DNA from 2 places in the Lelliottia sp. GFLA7 genome. Region 2 is predicted to be linked to the other one. Evidence: predicted binding sites of a transcription regulator. Region 2 holds the regulator's gene; the other holds the start of a gene.
The links. Region 2 encodes PurR, which represses purine synthesis genes. Its sites were predicted from a motif close to CANGCAAACGTTTGCNTG; they were not measured.
Positions count from the first base shown of each region.

Region 1 (7,555 bases), on a different contig from region 2:
ACATATTTAACCAGATTGCGCATTGACTTCTTCCTTTCGATAAACGGCCATAACGGCTCATTCATCCATCTTATCACAACTGATAAAGCGAACGTTTAACCAGCCTGCAATGCGGTGATTTCAGATTTATCTGCGAGTCTTTTCAGCAGCATATTCAACAGAACGCCGTACATCGGCAGGAAGAATACGATGCTGATAAGCACTTTGAAGCCGTAATCCACCAGCGCGATTTCCATCCAGTGCTGAGCCATAAACGCATCGGGGCTGCGCCAGAAAGCAATAAAGAAGAAGGCCAGCGTGTCGCTCACGTTACCGAACAGCGTGGAGGCGGTCGGCGCCATCCACCAGCGATGGTTTTGACGCAGACGGTTAAACACATGGACGTCAAGAATCTGTCCCAGCGCGTAGGCCATAAAGCTCGCGGCGGCGATACGGGCGACGAACAGGTTGAAGTGCAACAGCGCCTCGAAACCTTGCCAGCATCCCATATAAAAAAGTGATGAAATCCCATACGACACGAACAGCGCAGGCAGCATCACCGCAAAAATAATGCGTCGGGCCAGCGGCGCGCCAAAAATGCGCACGGTTAAATCAGTCGCGAGGAAAATAAACGGAAAACTGAACGCGCCCCAGGTGGTATGAAAACCAAAAATGGAGATCGGGAGCTGCACCAGATAGTTGCTGGAGGTAATCACCAGCAGATGAAAAAGCGATAGCCAGAACAACGCTTTTACGCGCTGCGATTGAGAGAACTGCGTCATATTGTGACCTTTTTGATTAATGTTTGGGGTGAGGGAACCCAATTTGAATCTGACACCTTAGGCTTCAACAGCAACGCCTGATGGTCCAGATTCTGAACCGGCCGCATAATACTGCTTTGACAACACATTGCAATGGCTAATTTTCACGCAATCGTTAACCTGGTTTGCTTTGCCAAAAACGCGGCGTAAACTACAGCCGTTTTTAGATGATTGAGGCGATGATGACCGACCTGTTTTCCACTCCAGACCACACCCTTGATGCCCAGGGCCTTCGCTGCCCGGAGCCTGTTATGATGGTGCGTAAAACCGTGCGCACGATGCAAACCGGCGAAACGCTTTTAATCATTGCCGACGATCCGGCGACCACGCGAGACATCCCCGGTTTCTGTACTTTTATGGAACATGAGCTGATCGCACAAGAGACCGAAGCGCTGCCGTATCGCTATCTTTTACGCAAAGGCGCGTGATCGAATCTACGATTTCAAACCATCGTTTCAAAACTTATCGCTTTTGTGAGTTGCTTCACCTCTGCTTTCCAGGACGTAGTCTAATTTTTAAGCGTAAAACTAAAACAACGTTTTAACGCTTATCTCACTACCCTGGAGTTGACCCGATGAAAACGACCCTCAAGCCGTTACTGGCCTCTTTGTGCCTGTCCACCGCGTCACTGCTGTTCGCCACCACGGCGGCAGCGCAAACGATTAAAGCTGCTGATGTTCACCCTGAAGGCTACCCAAACGTGGTGGCCGTGCAAAACATGGGTGAAAAACTCAACCAACAAACCGATGGCAAGCTGGAGATCAAAGTCTTCCCTGGCGGTGTCCTGGGCGACGAAAAGCAAATGATTGAGCAGGCGCAGATGGGCGCTATCGATATCATTCGCGTCTCAATGGCACCTGTTGCGGCGATTTTGCCGGATATCGAAGTGTTCACACTGCCCTACGTGTTCCGCGATGAAGACCATATGCACAAGGTGATCGACGGTGATATCGGCAAAGAGATTGGCGAAAAACTCACGGCTAACCCGAAATCGCGCCTGGTGTTTCTGGGCTGGATGGACTCCGGCACGCGTAATCTGATCACCAAAGAGCCGATCGTCAAACCAGAAGACCTGAAAGGCAAGAAAATCCGCGTGCAGGGCAGCCCTGTCGCACTGGCGACCTTGAAAGCGATGGGGGCAAACTCGGTGGCGATGGGCGTCAGCGAAGTCTATAGCGGGATGCAAACCGGGGTGATCGACGGCGCGGAAAACAATCCGCCAACCTTTGTGGCGCATAACTACATGCCGGTTGCCAAAAACTACACCCTCAGCGGCCACTTCATCACGCCGGAAATGCTCCTGTACTCCAAAGTGAAATGGGACAAACTCAGCGCTGATGAGCAGCAGAAAATCAAAACTCTGGCCCGTGAAGCGCAATTTGAACAGCGCAAACTCTGGGACGCTTACAACCAGCAGGCGCTGGATAAAATGAAAGCGGGCGGCGTGCAATTCCACGATATCGACAAAGCGGTGTTTATCAAAGCGACAGAACCGGTGCGCGCGCAGTACGGCGATAAGCACAAGGAACTGATGCAGGCCATCGCGGACGTCAAGTAAACCCTAACGTGTTCGTGGAGGACGTATGTCCGAACTCTACCTGAAGTGGATGGACCGCCTGTACCTGTTCGCTATGGCCGTCGCGGGCGTGTCGCTGCTGGTCATGACGATTGTTATCCCCATCGGCATTTTCTCGCGCTATGTGCTCAATCGCGGGGAATCCTGGCCGGAACCGATCGCGATTATTTGCATGGTGACTTTCACCTTTATCGGTGCGGCGGTGGGGTACCGCGCCGGGTCGCATATCGCCGTGAATATGCTCACCGATCGCTTGCCCGACATGCTCAAAAACCTGTGCGCCAGGGCAGTGGATCTGCTGATGCTGCTGATTTCCGCACTGATCTTCTGGTACAGCCTGCTGCTGTGTATCGAACTGTGGGAACAGCCCGTCGCAGAGTTCCCCATCCTCACGTCGGGTGAAAGCTATCTGCCGTTGCCGGTAGGTTCGGCCATTCTGATCCTGTTTGTCATCGAGCGCTTGCTGTTTGGCTCGCAGGAAAACCGCCCGGTCGTATTGATCGGTAACCACAGTTAAGGGGTGAACAATGGATGCGTTTATTTTGTTATTCACCCTCGCCATTTTGTTGGCGCTGGGGATGCCGGTGGCTTTTGCTGTCGGGCTAAGTGCGGTTGCAGGTGCGCTGTGGATTGATTTGCCGCTGGAAGCGTTGATGATCCAGATTACCAGCGGGGTGAATAAATTCACGCTGCTGGCGATCCCGTTCTTTATCCTGGCGGGCGCGATCATGGCGGAAGGAGGCATTGCGCGACGGCTGGTGAACTTCGCGTACATTTTCGTCGGCTTCATTCGTGGCGGACTGTCGCTGGTCAATATCGTCGCATCAACGTTTTTTGGCGCGATTTCCGGATCGTCGGTGGCGGATACGGCATCAATCGGCAGCGTGATGATCCCGGAAATGGAGAAAAAGGGGTATCCGCGCGAGTACGCTGCAGCGGTGACGGCCAGCGGATCGGTGCAGGCGATTTTGATTCCGCCCAGCCATAACTCGGTGATTTACTCGCTGGCGGCGGGCGGTACGGTGTCGATCGCCACGCTGTTTATCGCGGGGGTGTTACCGGGGCTGCTGCTCGGTTTCTGCCTGATGATTTTGTGCCTCGGTTTCGCGCATAAGCGCGGCTATCCGAAGGGCGAAAAAATCCCGTTTAAGCAGGCGGTGAAGATTTTCTTCGATGCGCTGTGGGGGCTATTGACGGTGGTGATTATTCTGGGCGGGATTTTGTCCGGCATCTTCACAGCGACAGAATCGGCGGCCGTCGCCTGCCTGTGGGCGTTTTTCGTCACCATGTTTATCTACCGCGACTACAAGTGGAAAGAGCTGCCGAAGCTGATGTGCCGCACGGTGAAAACGGTCACGATCGTGATGATCCTGATTGGTTTTGCGGCGGCGTTTGGCGCGGTGATGACCTACATGCAGCTCCCGACGCGGATCACCGAGTTCTTCACGTCGCTGTCGGATAACAAGTACGTGATCCTGATGTACCTCAACATCATGTTGCTGCTGATTGGCACGCTGATGGACATGGCGCCGCTGATTCTGATTTTGACGCCGGTGCTGTTGCCAGTGACCAACTCGCTGGGTATCGATCCGGTGCATTTCGGCATGATCATGATGGTCAATCTGGGGATCGGACTGATTACGCCGCCGGTGGGTTCGGTGCTGTTTGTCGCCAGTGCGGTGAGTAAACAGCGCATCGAAACCGTGGTCCGCGCGATGCTGCCGTTTTACGCCATGCTGCTGGTGGTGCTGGGAATGGTGACGTATATCCCGGCGATATCGTTGTGGCTTCCGGGGGTACTGGGCATGCAGTGAGTTGTCTTTTCCCTTTCCCTGCGAGAGAGGGCATCAGGCCGCACGGATGAAAAGAAAACGGCAACTTCGGTTGCCGTTTTTAGTGTTTCTCCCTCTCCCTGTGGGAGAGGGCTGCGGTGAGGGCATCAGGCCACTCTATTTCTTTCGCAATAGCCTCAGTGCATTCGCCGTCACCAGCACCGTCGCACCAGTATCCGCCAGCACGGCCAGCCACAGCCCGGTGATGCCAAGCAGCGTGGTGACCAGGAAAATCCCTTTCAGCCCCAGCGCAATGCCAATGTTCTGGCGGATATTGGCACGCGTCGCGCGCGCCAGGCCGATCATCTGCGCCAGTCCGGTCAGACGGTTATGGGTCAGCGCAGCGTCGGCAGTTTCTAGCGCCACGTCTGTACCGCTACCCATCGCGATCCCGATGGTCGAGGCTTTCATCGCCGGAGCGTCGTTGATGCCGTCGCCCACCATCGCCAGCGGTGCCTGGCCGTTGAGCTCGGTAACGGCCTGCACTTTATCGGCAGGCAATAATCCGGCTTTGAATTCAAGGCCCAGCTCATTGGCAATAGCGGCAGCTGCGCGCGGATTATCCCCCGTCAGGATCACACCCTGAATACCCAGTTGATGCAGCGCAGCAACGGCCTCTTTCGCATCGTCACGCAACGTATCGCGCAGCGCCAGAACGCCTTTTGCGACGCCATCTACGGCCACAATGATGACGGTCTGCCCGGCCTGTTCCAGCTCACTAATTTGCTGACTCAGTGCCTGCGACGGGAATTTATCGGCGGCGGTGATCAGCACTTTTTTGCCGTCTACATCGGCTTCGATTCCTGAACCGACCAGCGCCCGCTGCTCGCTGGCTGCCGGAAGGGTTAAGCCGCGCGACTGCGCCTCACGTACAATGGCCTGCGCCAGCGGGTGAGTGGAGCCCTGTTCGACGGCGGCGGCCAGCGTCAGCAGGGCGTCCTCGGTCAATTCAAGCGGATAAACGCCGGTGACCTGCGGTTTGCCCACGGTGAGCGTGCCGGTCTTATCGAAAGCGACGTGCTGAATCTGGCTAAGCTGTTCCAGCGCCGCGCCGCCTTTGATCAATGCCCCACGGCGCGCCGCAGCGGCCAGACCGGAAGTGATCGCCGCAGGCGTCGAAATCACCAGCGCGCACGGACAACCGATCAGCAGCAACGTCAGCCCTTTGTAAATCCACTCCTGCCAGGAGGCGGCAAAGAGCAGCGGCGGGATAATCGTTACCAGCAGGGCGATGAGCATAATCACGGGGGTGTAAATTCGGCTGAAACGATCGATAAAACGCTCGACGGGCGCGCGGCGCTCTTCGGCTTCTTCAATAAGTTTCAGAATGCGGTCGATGGCGCTTTCGCCCGGTTCCGAGAGCACGCTGAGCTGCACCAGACGGTCAACGCTGGTGGCACCCGCAGGCACTTTTTCGCCCGTCGCGCGCTCGACGGGAATGGATTCGCCGGTCAGTGCGCTTTCATCAAAACTCGCCGTGGCGGTGATTAAGGTGCCATCGGCAGGCAGACGCCCTCCGGCAGCCACTTCAATCACATCGCCCGGACGCAGCGTGTTGATGGCCACGGTCTGACGCTCGCCGTTGAATACCCGCGTAGCGGTTTCGGGTTTTAATGCCATTAAAGCGCTGACGCCTTTACGCGCGCGGCTTGCGGCCCAGCCTTCAAGGCGTTCACCCACCAGGAACAACAGCAGGACCATTGCGGCTTCTGCCGTCGCGCCGATAAACAGCGCGCCGATGGCCGCGACGCTCATCAGCGTTTCAATTGCAAACCAGCTTCCGCTTTTCATCAGGCGCAGCGCCTGACGGGCTATCGGGAACAGCCCCACCAGCGTGGTGGCGATAAACGCCAGATTGCCTAATGGATGATTGAAATGCTCCAGCCCCCAGCTTAACGCCATCATGATGATGAGGGTGATGAGCGGCAGATTATCACGCAGCGGAGAGACTTTTTCGGCGGGCGCATCTTCGGCTCTGAGGGAATACCCGGCTTTGGTGACTGCCGATTCGACGGCGGCGCTCACGTCATTTTCTGCACTGACCAGCAGCTTTTCCGTGGCGAACAGCACCTGGACGTGGTTGACGCCCGCGACCTGTTTTACCGCGTTTTCCACTTTGCGGGCGCAGGCGGCGCAGTCCATTCCGTTGACGACCCATGTGTAACGCTCACCGCTGGCGGGCAGTACTGGAGCGCTTTGTGTGTCACACGTACCTGCGCTGCAGCAATCTTCTTTCGCGGGGACGGGGCTGAGTTTGAGTGCCGAAAATTGCGGCACTTTTTTAGATGTGTCTGGAGTCGACATGGCACTCTCCGGTAATGATAATTTTCTCATTAACCGCAGCATACACTCTGGAGTCGGCTCCAGAGTCAAGCGTTATTAGATATACAGCGAACGCACGATCAGGAAGTGGCCGCCGAAGTAGCAAGCCGCCGCAATGGCGTTATCCGCGCGGAAACGACGACGATAATGGCTGCCCAGCCAGACGATATTCCCCAGCAATAGCAGCGTGGCGCCAAAGAAAGCCGACATCGCAGGTGCGGTTGGGCGGAAGAACCACAGTTCACCGGCAAGCCAGACCATCACCAGCGTCATGGCGATAAACGTACACACCGGCCAGCGCATCTCTTCAAGGCGCGACCAGACAACGGCGACCAGCAGCGCACCGATTACCAGCAAAATCAGCGGCAGCGGCCAGAAGAAGGACAGCGTCATCTGGCTGGCGAAATAGATGGTGTAAAGCAGATGTGAGAGGAAAAATGCCCCGACGGCGTATAACACGCGCTGACGCGGGAGCAGCGTTAACGCATCGCCAATCAGCGAGGCGCACAGGCCAGCCAGCACCAGATAACTCACCGCGTTAAACATTGGCGCCTGCCAGGCGAGCAAAAGCAGCAGCAGTAGCGTGACGGGCTTAAACAACCAGCGCTGCCACACGGGACCGCGATACGACGCATCGACGTAGAGCCATGCGGAAAAACAGACAGCGATAAATGACCAAAGCATATTAACTCCCTGTATCTGTTATTTTTGAATAAACATTCTCTGATTCAGTGTAGTGACGCGGGCGGGCGTTTGGCAATGCCGGATCCGGCGAGGTATCCTGATTTCCGCATAATCTGATGGGATTCAACAATGAGCAAAATGCCGATTTTTTTGATTATCGTGGTGGTGGTCATTGTGATTGCCGCCTCGTTTCGTTTTGTGCAGCAGCGCCGCGAAAGGGCCGATAACGACGCCGCACCGCTTCTGCAAAAACGCGTGGTGGTGAGCAACAAACGCGAGAAAGCGCTCGATAACCGACGCTCTCGCCAGCAGCAGGTGACGCCCGCTGGCACAGCGATGCG
Region 1 covers NZ_JBWLAQ010000011.1:30,014-37,568, reverse strand. Annotated here, with positions in the region: gene AC07RN_RS19480 (DcrB family lipoprotein) at 1-23, opposite strand, end outside; gene AC07RN_RS19475 (7-cyano-7-deazaguanine/7-aminomethyl-7-deazaguanine transporter) at 96-761, opposite strand; gene tusA (sulfurtransferase TusA) at 983-1,228, shown strand; gene AC07RN_RS19465 (TRAP transporter substrate-binding protein) at 1,375-2,358, shown strand; gene AC07RN_RS19460 (TRAP transporter small permease) at 2,384-2,893, shown strand; gene AC07RN_RS19455 (TRAP transporter large permease) at 2,904-4,190, shown strand; gene zntA (Zn(II)/Cd(II)/Pb(II) translocating P-type ATPase ZntA) at 4,326-6,512, opposite strand; gene AC07RN_RS19445 (lysoplasmalogenase) at 6,588-7,214, opposite strand; gene AC07RN_RS19440 (DUF2500 domain-containing protein) at 7,344-7,555, shown strand, end outside.
Region 1: the regulator PurR is predicted to act here: its motif matches at 906-923, upstream of tusA (sulfurtransferase TusA).

Region 2 (9,733 bases):
AGGGGAATGCCCAGTGGCGCGGATAAATAAAATTTCGATCACGCTCTGTGCTTTACTGTTTACAACACTTTCATTCACGCCGATGGCTAACGCCTCTGAGCAGGCGCGGCATTCGGCCGTACAAAAAACGCATCTGGCGAAAAGCACAGAACGTAAGAAAAAAACCACTACCAAAAACGAAAAGAAAAAAACAGCGACTCACAAGCAGCAAACCGTTTCCAACAAGACCAGCAAGCCTGCCGCCAAGAAAACCCGCAAAACCTCCCGTACTGCCTCAACTCTCGTCACTGAAAAATGCACCGTGCGTAAAGGGCATAAATCAAACTGTCTGAAAGTGGGGAAAACGGCGAAACTGTCAGAAGTGCATAAAGTCCGTGTGCAGAAGGCACAAAAAACGGCCATGAATAAACTGATGGGACAAATCGGCAAGCCTTACCGTTGGGGTGGCACCTCGCCGCGTACCGGTTTTGATTGCAGCGGCCTGGTTTATTACGCCTACAAAGATTTAGTGAAATTCCGCATCCCACGTACCGCGAATGAGATGTACCACCTGCGTGATGCGGCATCCGTCAATCGTGGCGAACTGGAGAGCGGCGATTTGGTGTTCTTCCGCACTCAGGGTCGCGGTACCGCCGATCACGTTGGCGTTTATGTGGGCAACGGCAAATTCATTCAGTCCCCGCGCAGCGGCCAGGATATTCAGATAACCTCCCTTAGCGAAGACTATTGGGTCCGCCACTACGTTGGCGCACGCCGTGTCATGACGCCGAAAACCATACGCTAATCCCTGCCCTGCCGCGCTGTCGGCAGGGTAAGTTCCTCTTTTGCCGATCCCTTCAATTTGCTACTCTACCCTTACACTCAATAGGGTTATTGGGTGTGCATAAAATAATAAGGAGAGAAGCAATGTCGTTCGAATTACCTGCATTACCGTATGCAAAAGACGCCCTGGTCCCCCATATTTCCGTGGAAACCCTGGAGTACCATTACGGCAAACATCATCAGACCTATGTCACCAACCTGAACAATCTGATCAAAGATACGGCCTTTGAAGGGAAAACCCTGGAAGAGATCGTACGCAGCTCAGAGGGCGGTGTCTTCAACAACGCCGCGCAGGTCTGGAATCACACGTTCTACTGGAACTGTCTGGCGCCAAACGCAGGCGGAGAACCGACTGGCGAGCTGGCAACTGCCATCAATAACGCTTTCGGTGGCTTTGCAGACTTTAAAGCGAAGTTTACGGATGCGGCGGTTAAAAACTTTGGTGCAGGCTGGACCTGGCTGGTCAAAGAGGCGGATGGCAAACTGGCAATCGTGTCAACGTCAAACGCAGGAACACCGTTGACCACTGCTGCCACACCACTGATGACCGTCGATGTGTGGGAACACGCTTACTATATTGATTACCGTAACGCTCGCCCAAACTATCTGGAACATTTCTGGGCGCTGGTTAACTGGGAATTTGTTGCGAAGAACTTTGCGGCGTAAAAGACTCGCAGAAGGGGTAACCCTTCTGCGTTTTTATCACTCGGTTGCGCAAGCCGGTTGCGGTTGTTTGCGCCCGGACAACAGCACCAACAGCAGACCCAGCCCGGCAATGATCGCCCCCATAACCGGAACAAAGCTGTAACCCAGCCCCGCGGAGATCACCGCGCCCCCCGCCGCTGCGCCAAGCGCATTACCCAGGTTAAACGCCCCAATATTCACTGAAGACGAAAGCCCTGGTGCTTCGTGCGCCACGCGCATCACTCGCATCTGCAACGGCGGTACCACCGCAAACGTGGCTGCGCCCCAAACCACCATGGCGATAGCGGCTCCGAACTCATTACGTGCTAACCATGGAATGGCGACCATGATGACGATCAGCAAGGTTAAAAATCCTTTCAACGTGCCGCTCACCGAACGGTCGGCCAACTTGCCGCCAAGATAGTTGCCGATGGTGAAGCCCACACCAATCAACACCAACATTGCCGTCACAAAGAACGGTGTGGCATGCGTGATATCGTGCAGCACGGGCGAAATATAGGTATAGAGCGTAAACATGGCTCCAGCGCCCAGCACCGTCGTCAACAGCGCTGACAGCACCTGCGGGCGGAGCAGAACCGACAGCTCTTTGCGCACGTCCGGACGCTCGCCCGCCCCGCCTTTCGGCAACGAGAAGAACAGCGCGATCATCGCCACGACACCCAACATCGCTGTGGCGAGGAACGACATACGCCAGCCGATGACTTCACCCAGCCAGGTCGCCGCTGGCACGCCGCCAATATTCGCTATCGTGAGCCCCATAAACATCGTGGCGACCGCGCTGGCCTGCTTGTGCTTAGGTACTACGCTCGCGGCCACCACCGACCCCAGGCCAAAGAATGCGCCATGATTGAGGCTGGTCAAAATGCGCGACAACAGGAGGGTGGTGTAGTCCGGAGAGAGTGCCGAAAGCACATTTCCCACTGTGAAAATGGCCATCAGGAAAATAAGCGCATTTCGACGCGCACGATGCGAAAGCAGTAATGTCATCAAAGGCGCGCCGATCATCACGCCAATGGCATAAGCGCTGATCAGCATGCCCGCCGCAGGAATAGAAACATACACCCCTTTAGCGATAACCGGTAGCAGCCCCATGGGGGAGAACTCGGTGGTGCCGATCCCAAATGCGCCAATCGCGAGGGCCAGCAGTGGAAAATTGATTTTCATTCATTAACTCCGGGAACCGTGTCATTACGCGACACAGAAAAAATATGTCGAAAGCATGACAGCAATCACAAAAAATGAGAAGTTAACAAATTGGCAAAAGATTATTGTCGGGAGAGTAACAATAGAAGGAAGAAAACGAGGGAGAAGGCTCTCCCCCGCCTGAATCAGTGCAGAATAGCCGTAAAACTTGCCGCAACAATCAAACCCAGCACGATAATTGTGGTCGTTAACGAAAACTTAAGATCGGTATTCATCAATTTTTCTCCTTTTAATCCCCACATGAAAAGTGAGCTTGCTCATTTTTACACAGTTTCGCTCAAAAATCTTCCTGGATTTAGGCTCATAACCGTTTTTGCGCTTCCCCTTTTCATCAAGATAGGACAAAATTCCACGCTAAATTTATAAGCGTACCGGCCACTGACCCCCTCCTGACGTCCTGTGTCGTTTTCCCGGCGTATCGCAATTCAATTTGCGAGATTAGGGTGAGAGAAGGCAAACGTTTACCTCTCAATTTATCAGGAGCTTAGGATATGGTCTGGAGTGACAGCTAATGGCAACAATTAAAGATGTAGCGAAACGCGCAAACGTTTCCACTACAACTGTATCACATGTAATTAACAAAACCCGTTTCGTGGCGGAAGAGACGCGCAACGCCGTTTGGGCTGCAATCAAAGAATTGCACTACTCCCCTAGCGCCGTGGCTCGCAGCTTGAAAGTAAATCACACCAAGTCGATTGGTCTGCTGGCGACCAGCAGCGAAGCCGCCTATTTCGCCGAAATTATCGAGGCAGTAGAAAAAAACTGCTTCCAGAAAGGCTATACCCTGATTCTGGGAAATGCCTGGAACAGCCAGGAAAAACAGCGCGCTTACCTGTCGATGATGGCGCAAAAGCGCGTCGATGGCCTGTTGGTCATGTGTTCTGAATACCCGGAATCCGTGCTGTCGATGCTGGAAGAGTACCGTCATATCCCGATGGTGGTGATGGATTGGGGCGATACACGCGCTGATTTTACCGATTCTGTCAACGATAACGCCTTTGAAGGCGGTTACATGGCTGGCCGTTATCTGATTGAACGCGGTCATCGCGAGATTGGTGTCATCCCCGGTCCGCTCGAGCGTAATACCGGTGCAGGCCGCCTGGCGGGCTTTATGAAAGCCATGGAAGAAGCGCTGATTACCGTTCCGGAAAACTGGATTGTCCAGGGCGACTTTGAACCCGAATCAGGCTACCGCGCAATGCAGCAGATCGTTTCGCAGCCGCATCGTCCGACTGCCGTATTCTGTGGCGGTGATATTATGGCAATGGGCGCGCTTTGCGCAGCCGATGAGCTGGGTTTGCGCGTCCCGCAGGATATTTCCGTGATCGGGTATGATAACGTGCGCAACGCTCGCTACTTTACTCCCGCGCTGACGACGATTCATCAGCCGAAAGACTCTTTGGGTGAAACGGCATTCAACATGCTGATGGATCGTATCGTCAGCAAACGTGAAGAGTCTCAGTCAATTGAAGTCCATCCGCGCCTGATTGAACGTCGCTCCGTCGCTGACGGTCCGTTCCGCGATTACCGTCGTTAATCGTTTCTACGGGGCCGGTTATTCCGGCCCCCGTAGCCACTCTCTGTTCAGCGTTTCGCTATCACCCAAATAATCCAGCAGCCAGGCCAGCGCAGGCGACATATCGTTTTGCTGCCATGTCAGGCAGCAAGCCGCATCCGGGAACGGATTTTCAAGCTCAAGCGCCACCCATTCTCCGCGATCAATCCGTGGGCGTGCGAAATGCACGGGCACCATCCCCACACACAGCCCCGCCGACAAACAGGTTGCCGATGATTCCCAGTCTGGCGCGACGACCCGCCGCTGGTTATCAAGCAGCCAGGTGATGCGTTTTGGCAGCGAGCGCGACGTATCCTCCATCACCAGCGACGGCCAGTTGCGCAACACGTCGTCACTCAGCGGGCCGTCCATCGCAGCCAGAGGATGATCGCTTGCCACCACGCAACTCCAGCTCAGCGTTCCCATATCCCTAAAGGCGTAACGCCCCCCGACGGGAATGGCCTGCGTCGCGCCGATCGCCATCTCCACCCTGCCGTCCGATAGCGCATCCCATACGCCATTAAACACTTCCTGGGAGACGCGAAGTTCCACATCCGAGAAATGGCGGTAGAAATCAACCACCATCTGCCGCGTCCGTTCAGGTTTTACGATGTTATCCACCGCAATCGAAAGATGACCGCGCCAGCCATTGGCAATCTGCTGGCACTGTTCACGTGTGATCATCATTTTTTTGATAACAGATCGGCCTTCTTTCAAAAACCATACGCCAGCGGGGGTCAGAACGACGTCGCGATGACGGCGTTCGAACAGCGGTACCGCCAGCCACTCCTCCATCTGACGTACCGTATAGCTGACGGCAGAAGGTACGCGATGCAGTTCCTGCGCGGCTCCACTAAAGCTGCCATTCCGGGCGACAGCATCCACGACTTCTAAAGAATATTCAGACCACATTTTTTGCCTGCAAAATTTTTGAACGCAACCGCCAAATATTAGCGTTTCACAAGCCAGATTGCACTCCCTACACTCTGCGCCAATGTACACCTGCTTTCATTAGGAAATAACAATGCAACCCAACAAAGGATTCTTAGTCTGGCTCGGCGGTTTGAGCGTGCTGGGCTTTTTGGCTACCGACATGTATCTGCCGGCGTTTGCCGCGATGCAGCAAGATTTGCAGACACCTGCTGCCGCGATCAGCGCCAGCCTCAGCGTATTCCTGGCCGGTTTTGCGCTTGCACAACTGCTGTGGGGACCGCTCTCTGACCGTTATGGCCGCAAGCCTATTCTTCTTCTTGGCTTAACTATTTTTGCGCTGGGTTGTCTGGGCATGCTGTGGGTGCGCGATGCAACCTGGCTGCTGGTATTGCGCTTTGTGCAGGCGTTTGGCGTGTGTGCTGCCGCGGTGACCTGGCAGGCGCTGGTCACCGACTATTATCCCGCATCGCGCGTTAACCGTATTTTTGCGACCATCATGCCGCTCGTGGGGCTTTCGCCAGCCCTGGCTCCGCTGCTCGGGAGCTGGATTCTGGTGCATTTTGACTGGCAGGCGATCTTTGCCACGCTGTTTATCATCACCCTGGTTCTGATGCTGCCCGCTTTTGCGCTCAAACCCGCTCAAGCCAAACCAGTCGAGAACAATGCGGCTCGCGTCACCTTTATGTCACTGCTCCGTTCCCGCGCTTATCGCGGAAATGTGCTGATTTACGCGGCCTGTTCCGCCAGCTTCTTTGCCTGGCTCACCGGGTCACCGTTCATTTTGCACGACATGGGTTACACCCCTGCAGTGATTGGCCTGAGCTACGTGCCGCAGACCATCGCTTTCCTGGTCGGTGGTTATGGCTGTCGCGCAGCGCTACAAAAATGGCAGGGTCAACAGATGCTGCCCTGGCTGCTGGTGCTGTACGCCCTGAGCGTCATCGGCACCTGGGCTGTCGGGTTTATTCCAAACGTCGGCCTGGCTGAAATCTTAATCCCGTTCTGCGTAATGGCCGTCGCTAACGGCGCAATCTATCCGATCGTGGTTGCCCAGGCGTTGCGTCCGTTCCCTCATGCGACAGGTCGTGCTGCGGCGTTACAAAACACGCTGCAACTGGGTCTATGTTTCCTCTCAAGCCTGATTGTTTCGGCGTTGATTGCCACGCCGCTGATGACGACCACCAGCGTAATGCTGGTGACGGTCGCGCTTGCCGCACTCGGTTATCGCATGCAAGTTTCGGCAACTGAAAACACGCAAAATGGAACGCCGGTAGAATCGTCGCAAGCATAGTCGTGAACGTAATTATGTGATTTACGAGTGATTAGGCTGCTAACAACTTTCAGTTGAATGCGTGATTTTTGAAGCCTATACTAAATTTGGTTCATATAAATACGATAAATACTCTCTGTTAACGGGAGCCGGAGTGCTCCCGTTTTACCATGGAAGGCTTTTCGGCAAGGGTTATCTCCCTTCCTCTGTTCTACGTCGGATACTAGCCTTACGGATAATTCCGTGAGACTTCTCACAAACCATAAAAAGCGGCTACGCTGTTTGAAGGTTCTGATCACATCAGGTGATGGAGAAGCTATGAGTTCATCGTGCATAGAAGAAGTCAGCCTTCGGGACGACAATTGGTCCCGAATAGTCAGAGAGTTACTGAGTCGTGCGGGCATTACCGTCAACGGGCCCGCCCCTTCTGATATCCAGGTCAAACATCCCGATTTTTTTAAGCGCGTGTTACAGGAGGGCTCCCTCGGATTGGGCGAAAGCTTTATGGACGGCTGGTGGGAATGTGAGCGTCTGGATGTTTTTTTCAACAACATCCTGCGCGCCGGCCTTGATAATCAGCTCCCCCATCACCTGAGAGACACTTTACGCATCGCCTCCGCGCGCCTGTTTAATTTGCAAAATAAAAAGCGCGCGTGGATTGTCGGGAAGGAACATTACGACCTCGGCAATGACCTGTTCACGCGTATGCTGGACCCCTTGATGCAGTATTCTTGCGCTTACTGGAAAGACGCCTCAACGCTCGAGGAGGCTCAGTTGGCCAAACTCCACCTTATCTGCGAGAAATTACAGCTACAGCCTGGCATGCGCGTGCTGGATATTGGCTGCGGCTGGGGGGGACTGGCGTATTACATGGCCAAAAATTACGGTGTCAGCGTGGTGGGCGTGACCATTTCCGCCGAACAGCAAAAGATGGCTCAGGACCGCTGCGAGGGTCTGGATGTCACTATTTTGTTGCAAGATTACCGAGACCTCCACGACCAGTTTGATCGCATCGTCTCTGTTGGGATGTTTGAACACGTCGGACCCAAGAATTACGATACCTATTTCAGCGTCACCGATCGCAATCTCAAGCCAGACGGCGTTTTCCTACTCCACACAATCGGTTCCAAAAAAACAGACCATACAGTTGACCCATGGATCAATAAGTACATTTTCCCGAATGGCTGTCTCCCTTCGGTCCGCCAGATTGCGAAAGCCAGCGAGCCTTTTTACGTGATGGAAGACTGGCATAATTTTGGCGCAGATTACGATACCACCTTGATGGCCTGGCATACGCGTTTCCAGGCCTCGTGGCCTGACATTGCCGATAACTATTCAGAACGTTTTAAACGTATGTTTAGTTATTATCTGAACGCTTGTGCAGGGGCATTTCGCGCCCGCGATATCCAGCTGTGGCAGGTGGTATTTAGCAGAGGTGTGGAGCACGGCCTGCGCGTACCGCGATAGTTATTACGCGTCATAAAGCACAATAAAAAATCCGGAAACGATGACCATTTCCGGATTTTTTTTCGCCATATGAACGGTCAGATTATTGCCCCTCAGCCGTTCATACCGGCCAACAAGACTTTAACCGACCAGTCATAAAAGCATTAGCTGAAGAGGCGTAAAATATAATCCAAAATAAGGGATGGAATGGTGAAGTCCGGGTCAGCAAATGTGACACCGTGAGCGCCCAATTGAGAGAAAATCGGCAGTGTCAGCGCGGGCAAAACGCATAACAGCAAGCCGTTAATTCCGCTGGCAATCACTGCCCCTCGGAAACCACCAGTTGCGTTACCAAAGATAGCCGCCGCGCCCCCCGTAATAAAGCTTGCCATGATGCCTGGTACAATAATAGGAAGACCAATGACCGGGAAAATTAAGATACAAACCAGTTCAACAATAAAGCTTATCAGGAAACCGATTAACGTTGCGTTTGGCGCTTTGGTAAACAGCACCATGACATCAACGGCAGGCACAGCACCTGGGGCGAACACGCGAGCAAAGCCTTTAAAGGCGGGAACAATTTCGGCAGTAAACAGATTCACACCCGCTTTAGCCAGATAGAGACCGCAGGCAAAAATAGCGGATTGCTCAAGAATGAAAATAACAACGTTTTTATCGCCTGCGCCTGGGCCATAAACCATCGTCATTGCGTCTTTGACTTGAGGTTGGGTCGCAAATAAACAAGAGATAAGCAGTAAAACCAGCATGGTTAATAGCGTGGCGATATTCGGCTCACGAATAAAATCAAATTTATTACTGATTTTCAGATGTTCAGTATCAGTACTTTTATTACCAAACCATTTCCCCATGTATGAGCCAATAATATAAGATGAGATGGCCGCATGGGAAATGGCATACTCATCCGAACCGATAATTTCACGGCTAAAGCGGTTAAGGATAAAGGGTGACACCGCCATGTAAGTCCCGATCAGCCCTGAACATATAATTACCATTTGGTAATTACTAAATCCAAATTGCATTAATACTGCAGTGAGCGCGAAGGCCATAAATAAGACGAGATGAAGGGAAAGGTAAATAAACTTGAAGCGTGTAAACCGTGCCAAAATAATATTAAGAATCATCGAAAACAGAAGAATAAGCGCCGCTGTCGCCCCTAATTTATCAATTGTTGCGGCCATAATCGCTTCATTGCTCGGAACCACACCCACGATATCAAAAGCTTTTGAGAAAAGTGAACTGAACGCTGTGAGCACTTTCATTAAAATGCTGCCGCCCACTTTTATCATTGTAAAGCCAATAAAAGAAAGCGCCGTCCCGGTTATCAGTCTCGATACCGATGCCTTTTGGAATAACAAACCAAGAAATGCCACAATCGCTATTATTACGGCGGGCGTTTTCACTAACCCTAATAGTATATCCATTATTGTATCCCAGTCAGATATTTTATGCTCATGGCGAGCGTTTTATAAGAAACTCAAATCGCCAGCATACTAGCACTACTCCCAACGGGTTAACTGATAAGTAAATCACAAAAGAAACGCAGTTAACTTTAAATTAAAATAATGTTTCATTTTAATTGTTATGGATAAGTTTCCAAACCAAGGAATAGCGTTATGATTTTGTAACTGCCATTCTAGTCAAGCGAGATTGTGTTTTTTGTGGCGAAAGTTTTTTCAAAAAATAGATTTGATGCGCATGAGACGGATTAGGTTAAAAAAAGCGTTGAGACCACTCAGGCTGCGCTGATAAACGTTGAGGCAAAATGGAGCGTATCGCTG
Region 2 covers NZ_JBWLAQ010000001.1:187,518-197,250, forward strand. Annotated here, with positions in the region: gene AC07RN_RS00935 (C40 family peptidase) at 14-784, shown strand; gene sodB (superoxide dismutase [Fe]) at 907-1,488, shown strand; gene AC07RN_RS00945 (MFS transporter) at 1,525-2,691, opposite strand; gene cydH (cytochrome bd-I oxidase subunit CydH) at 2,856-2,945, opposite strand; gene purR (HTH-type transcriptional repressor PurR) at 3,242-4,267, shown strand; gene punR (DNA-binding transcriptional activator PunR) at 4,286-5,197, opposite strand; gene punC (purine nucleoside transporter PunC) at 5,310-6,509, shown strand; gene cfa (cyclopropane fatty acyl phospholipid synthase) at 6,807-7,955, shown strand; gene AC07RN_RS00975 (PTS ascorbate transporter subunit IIC) at 8,099-9,376, opposite strand.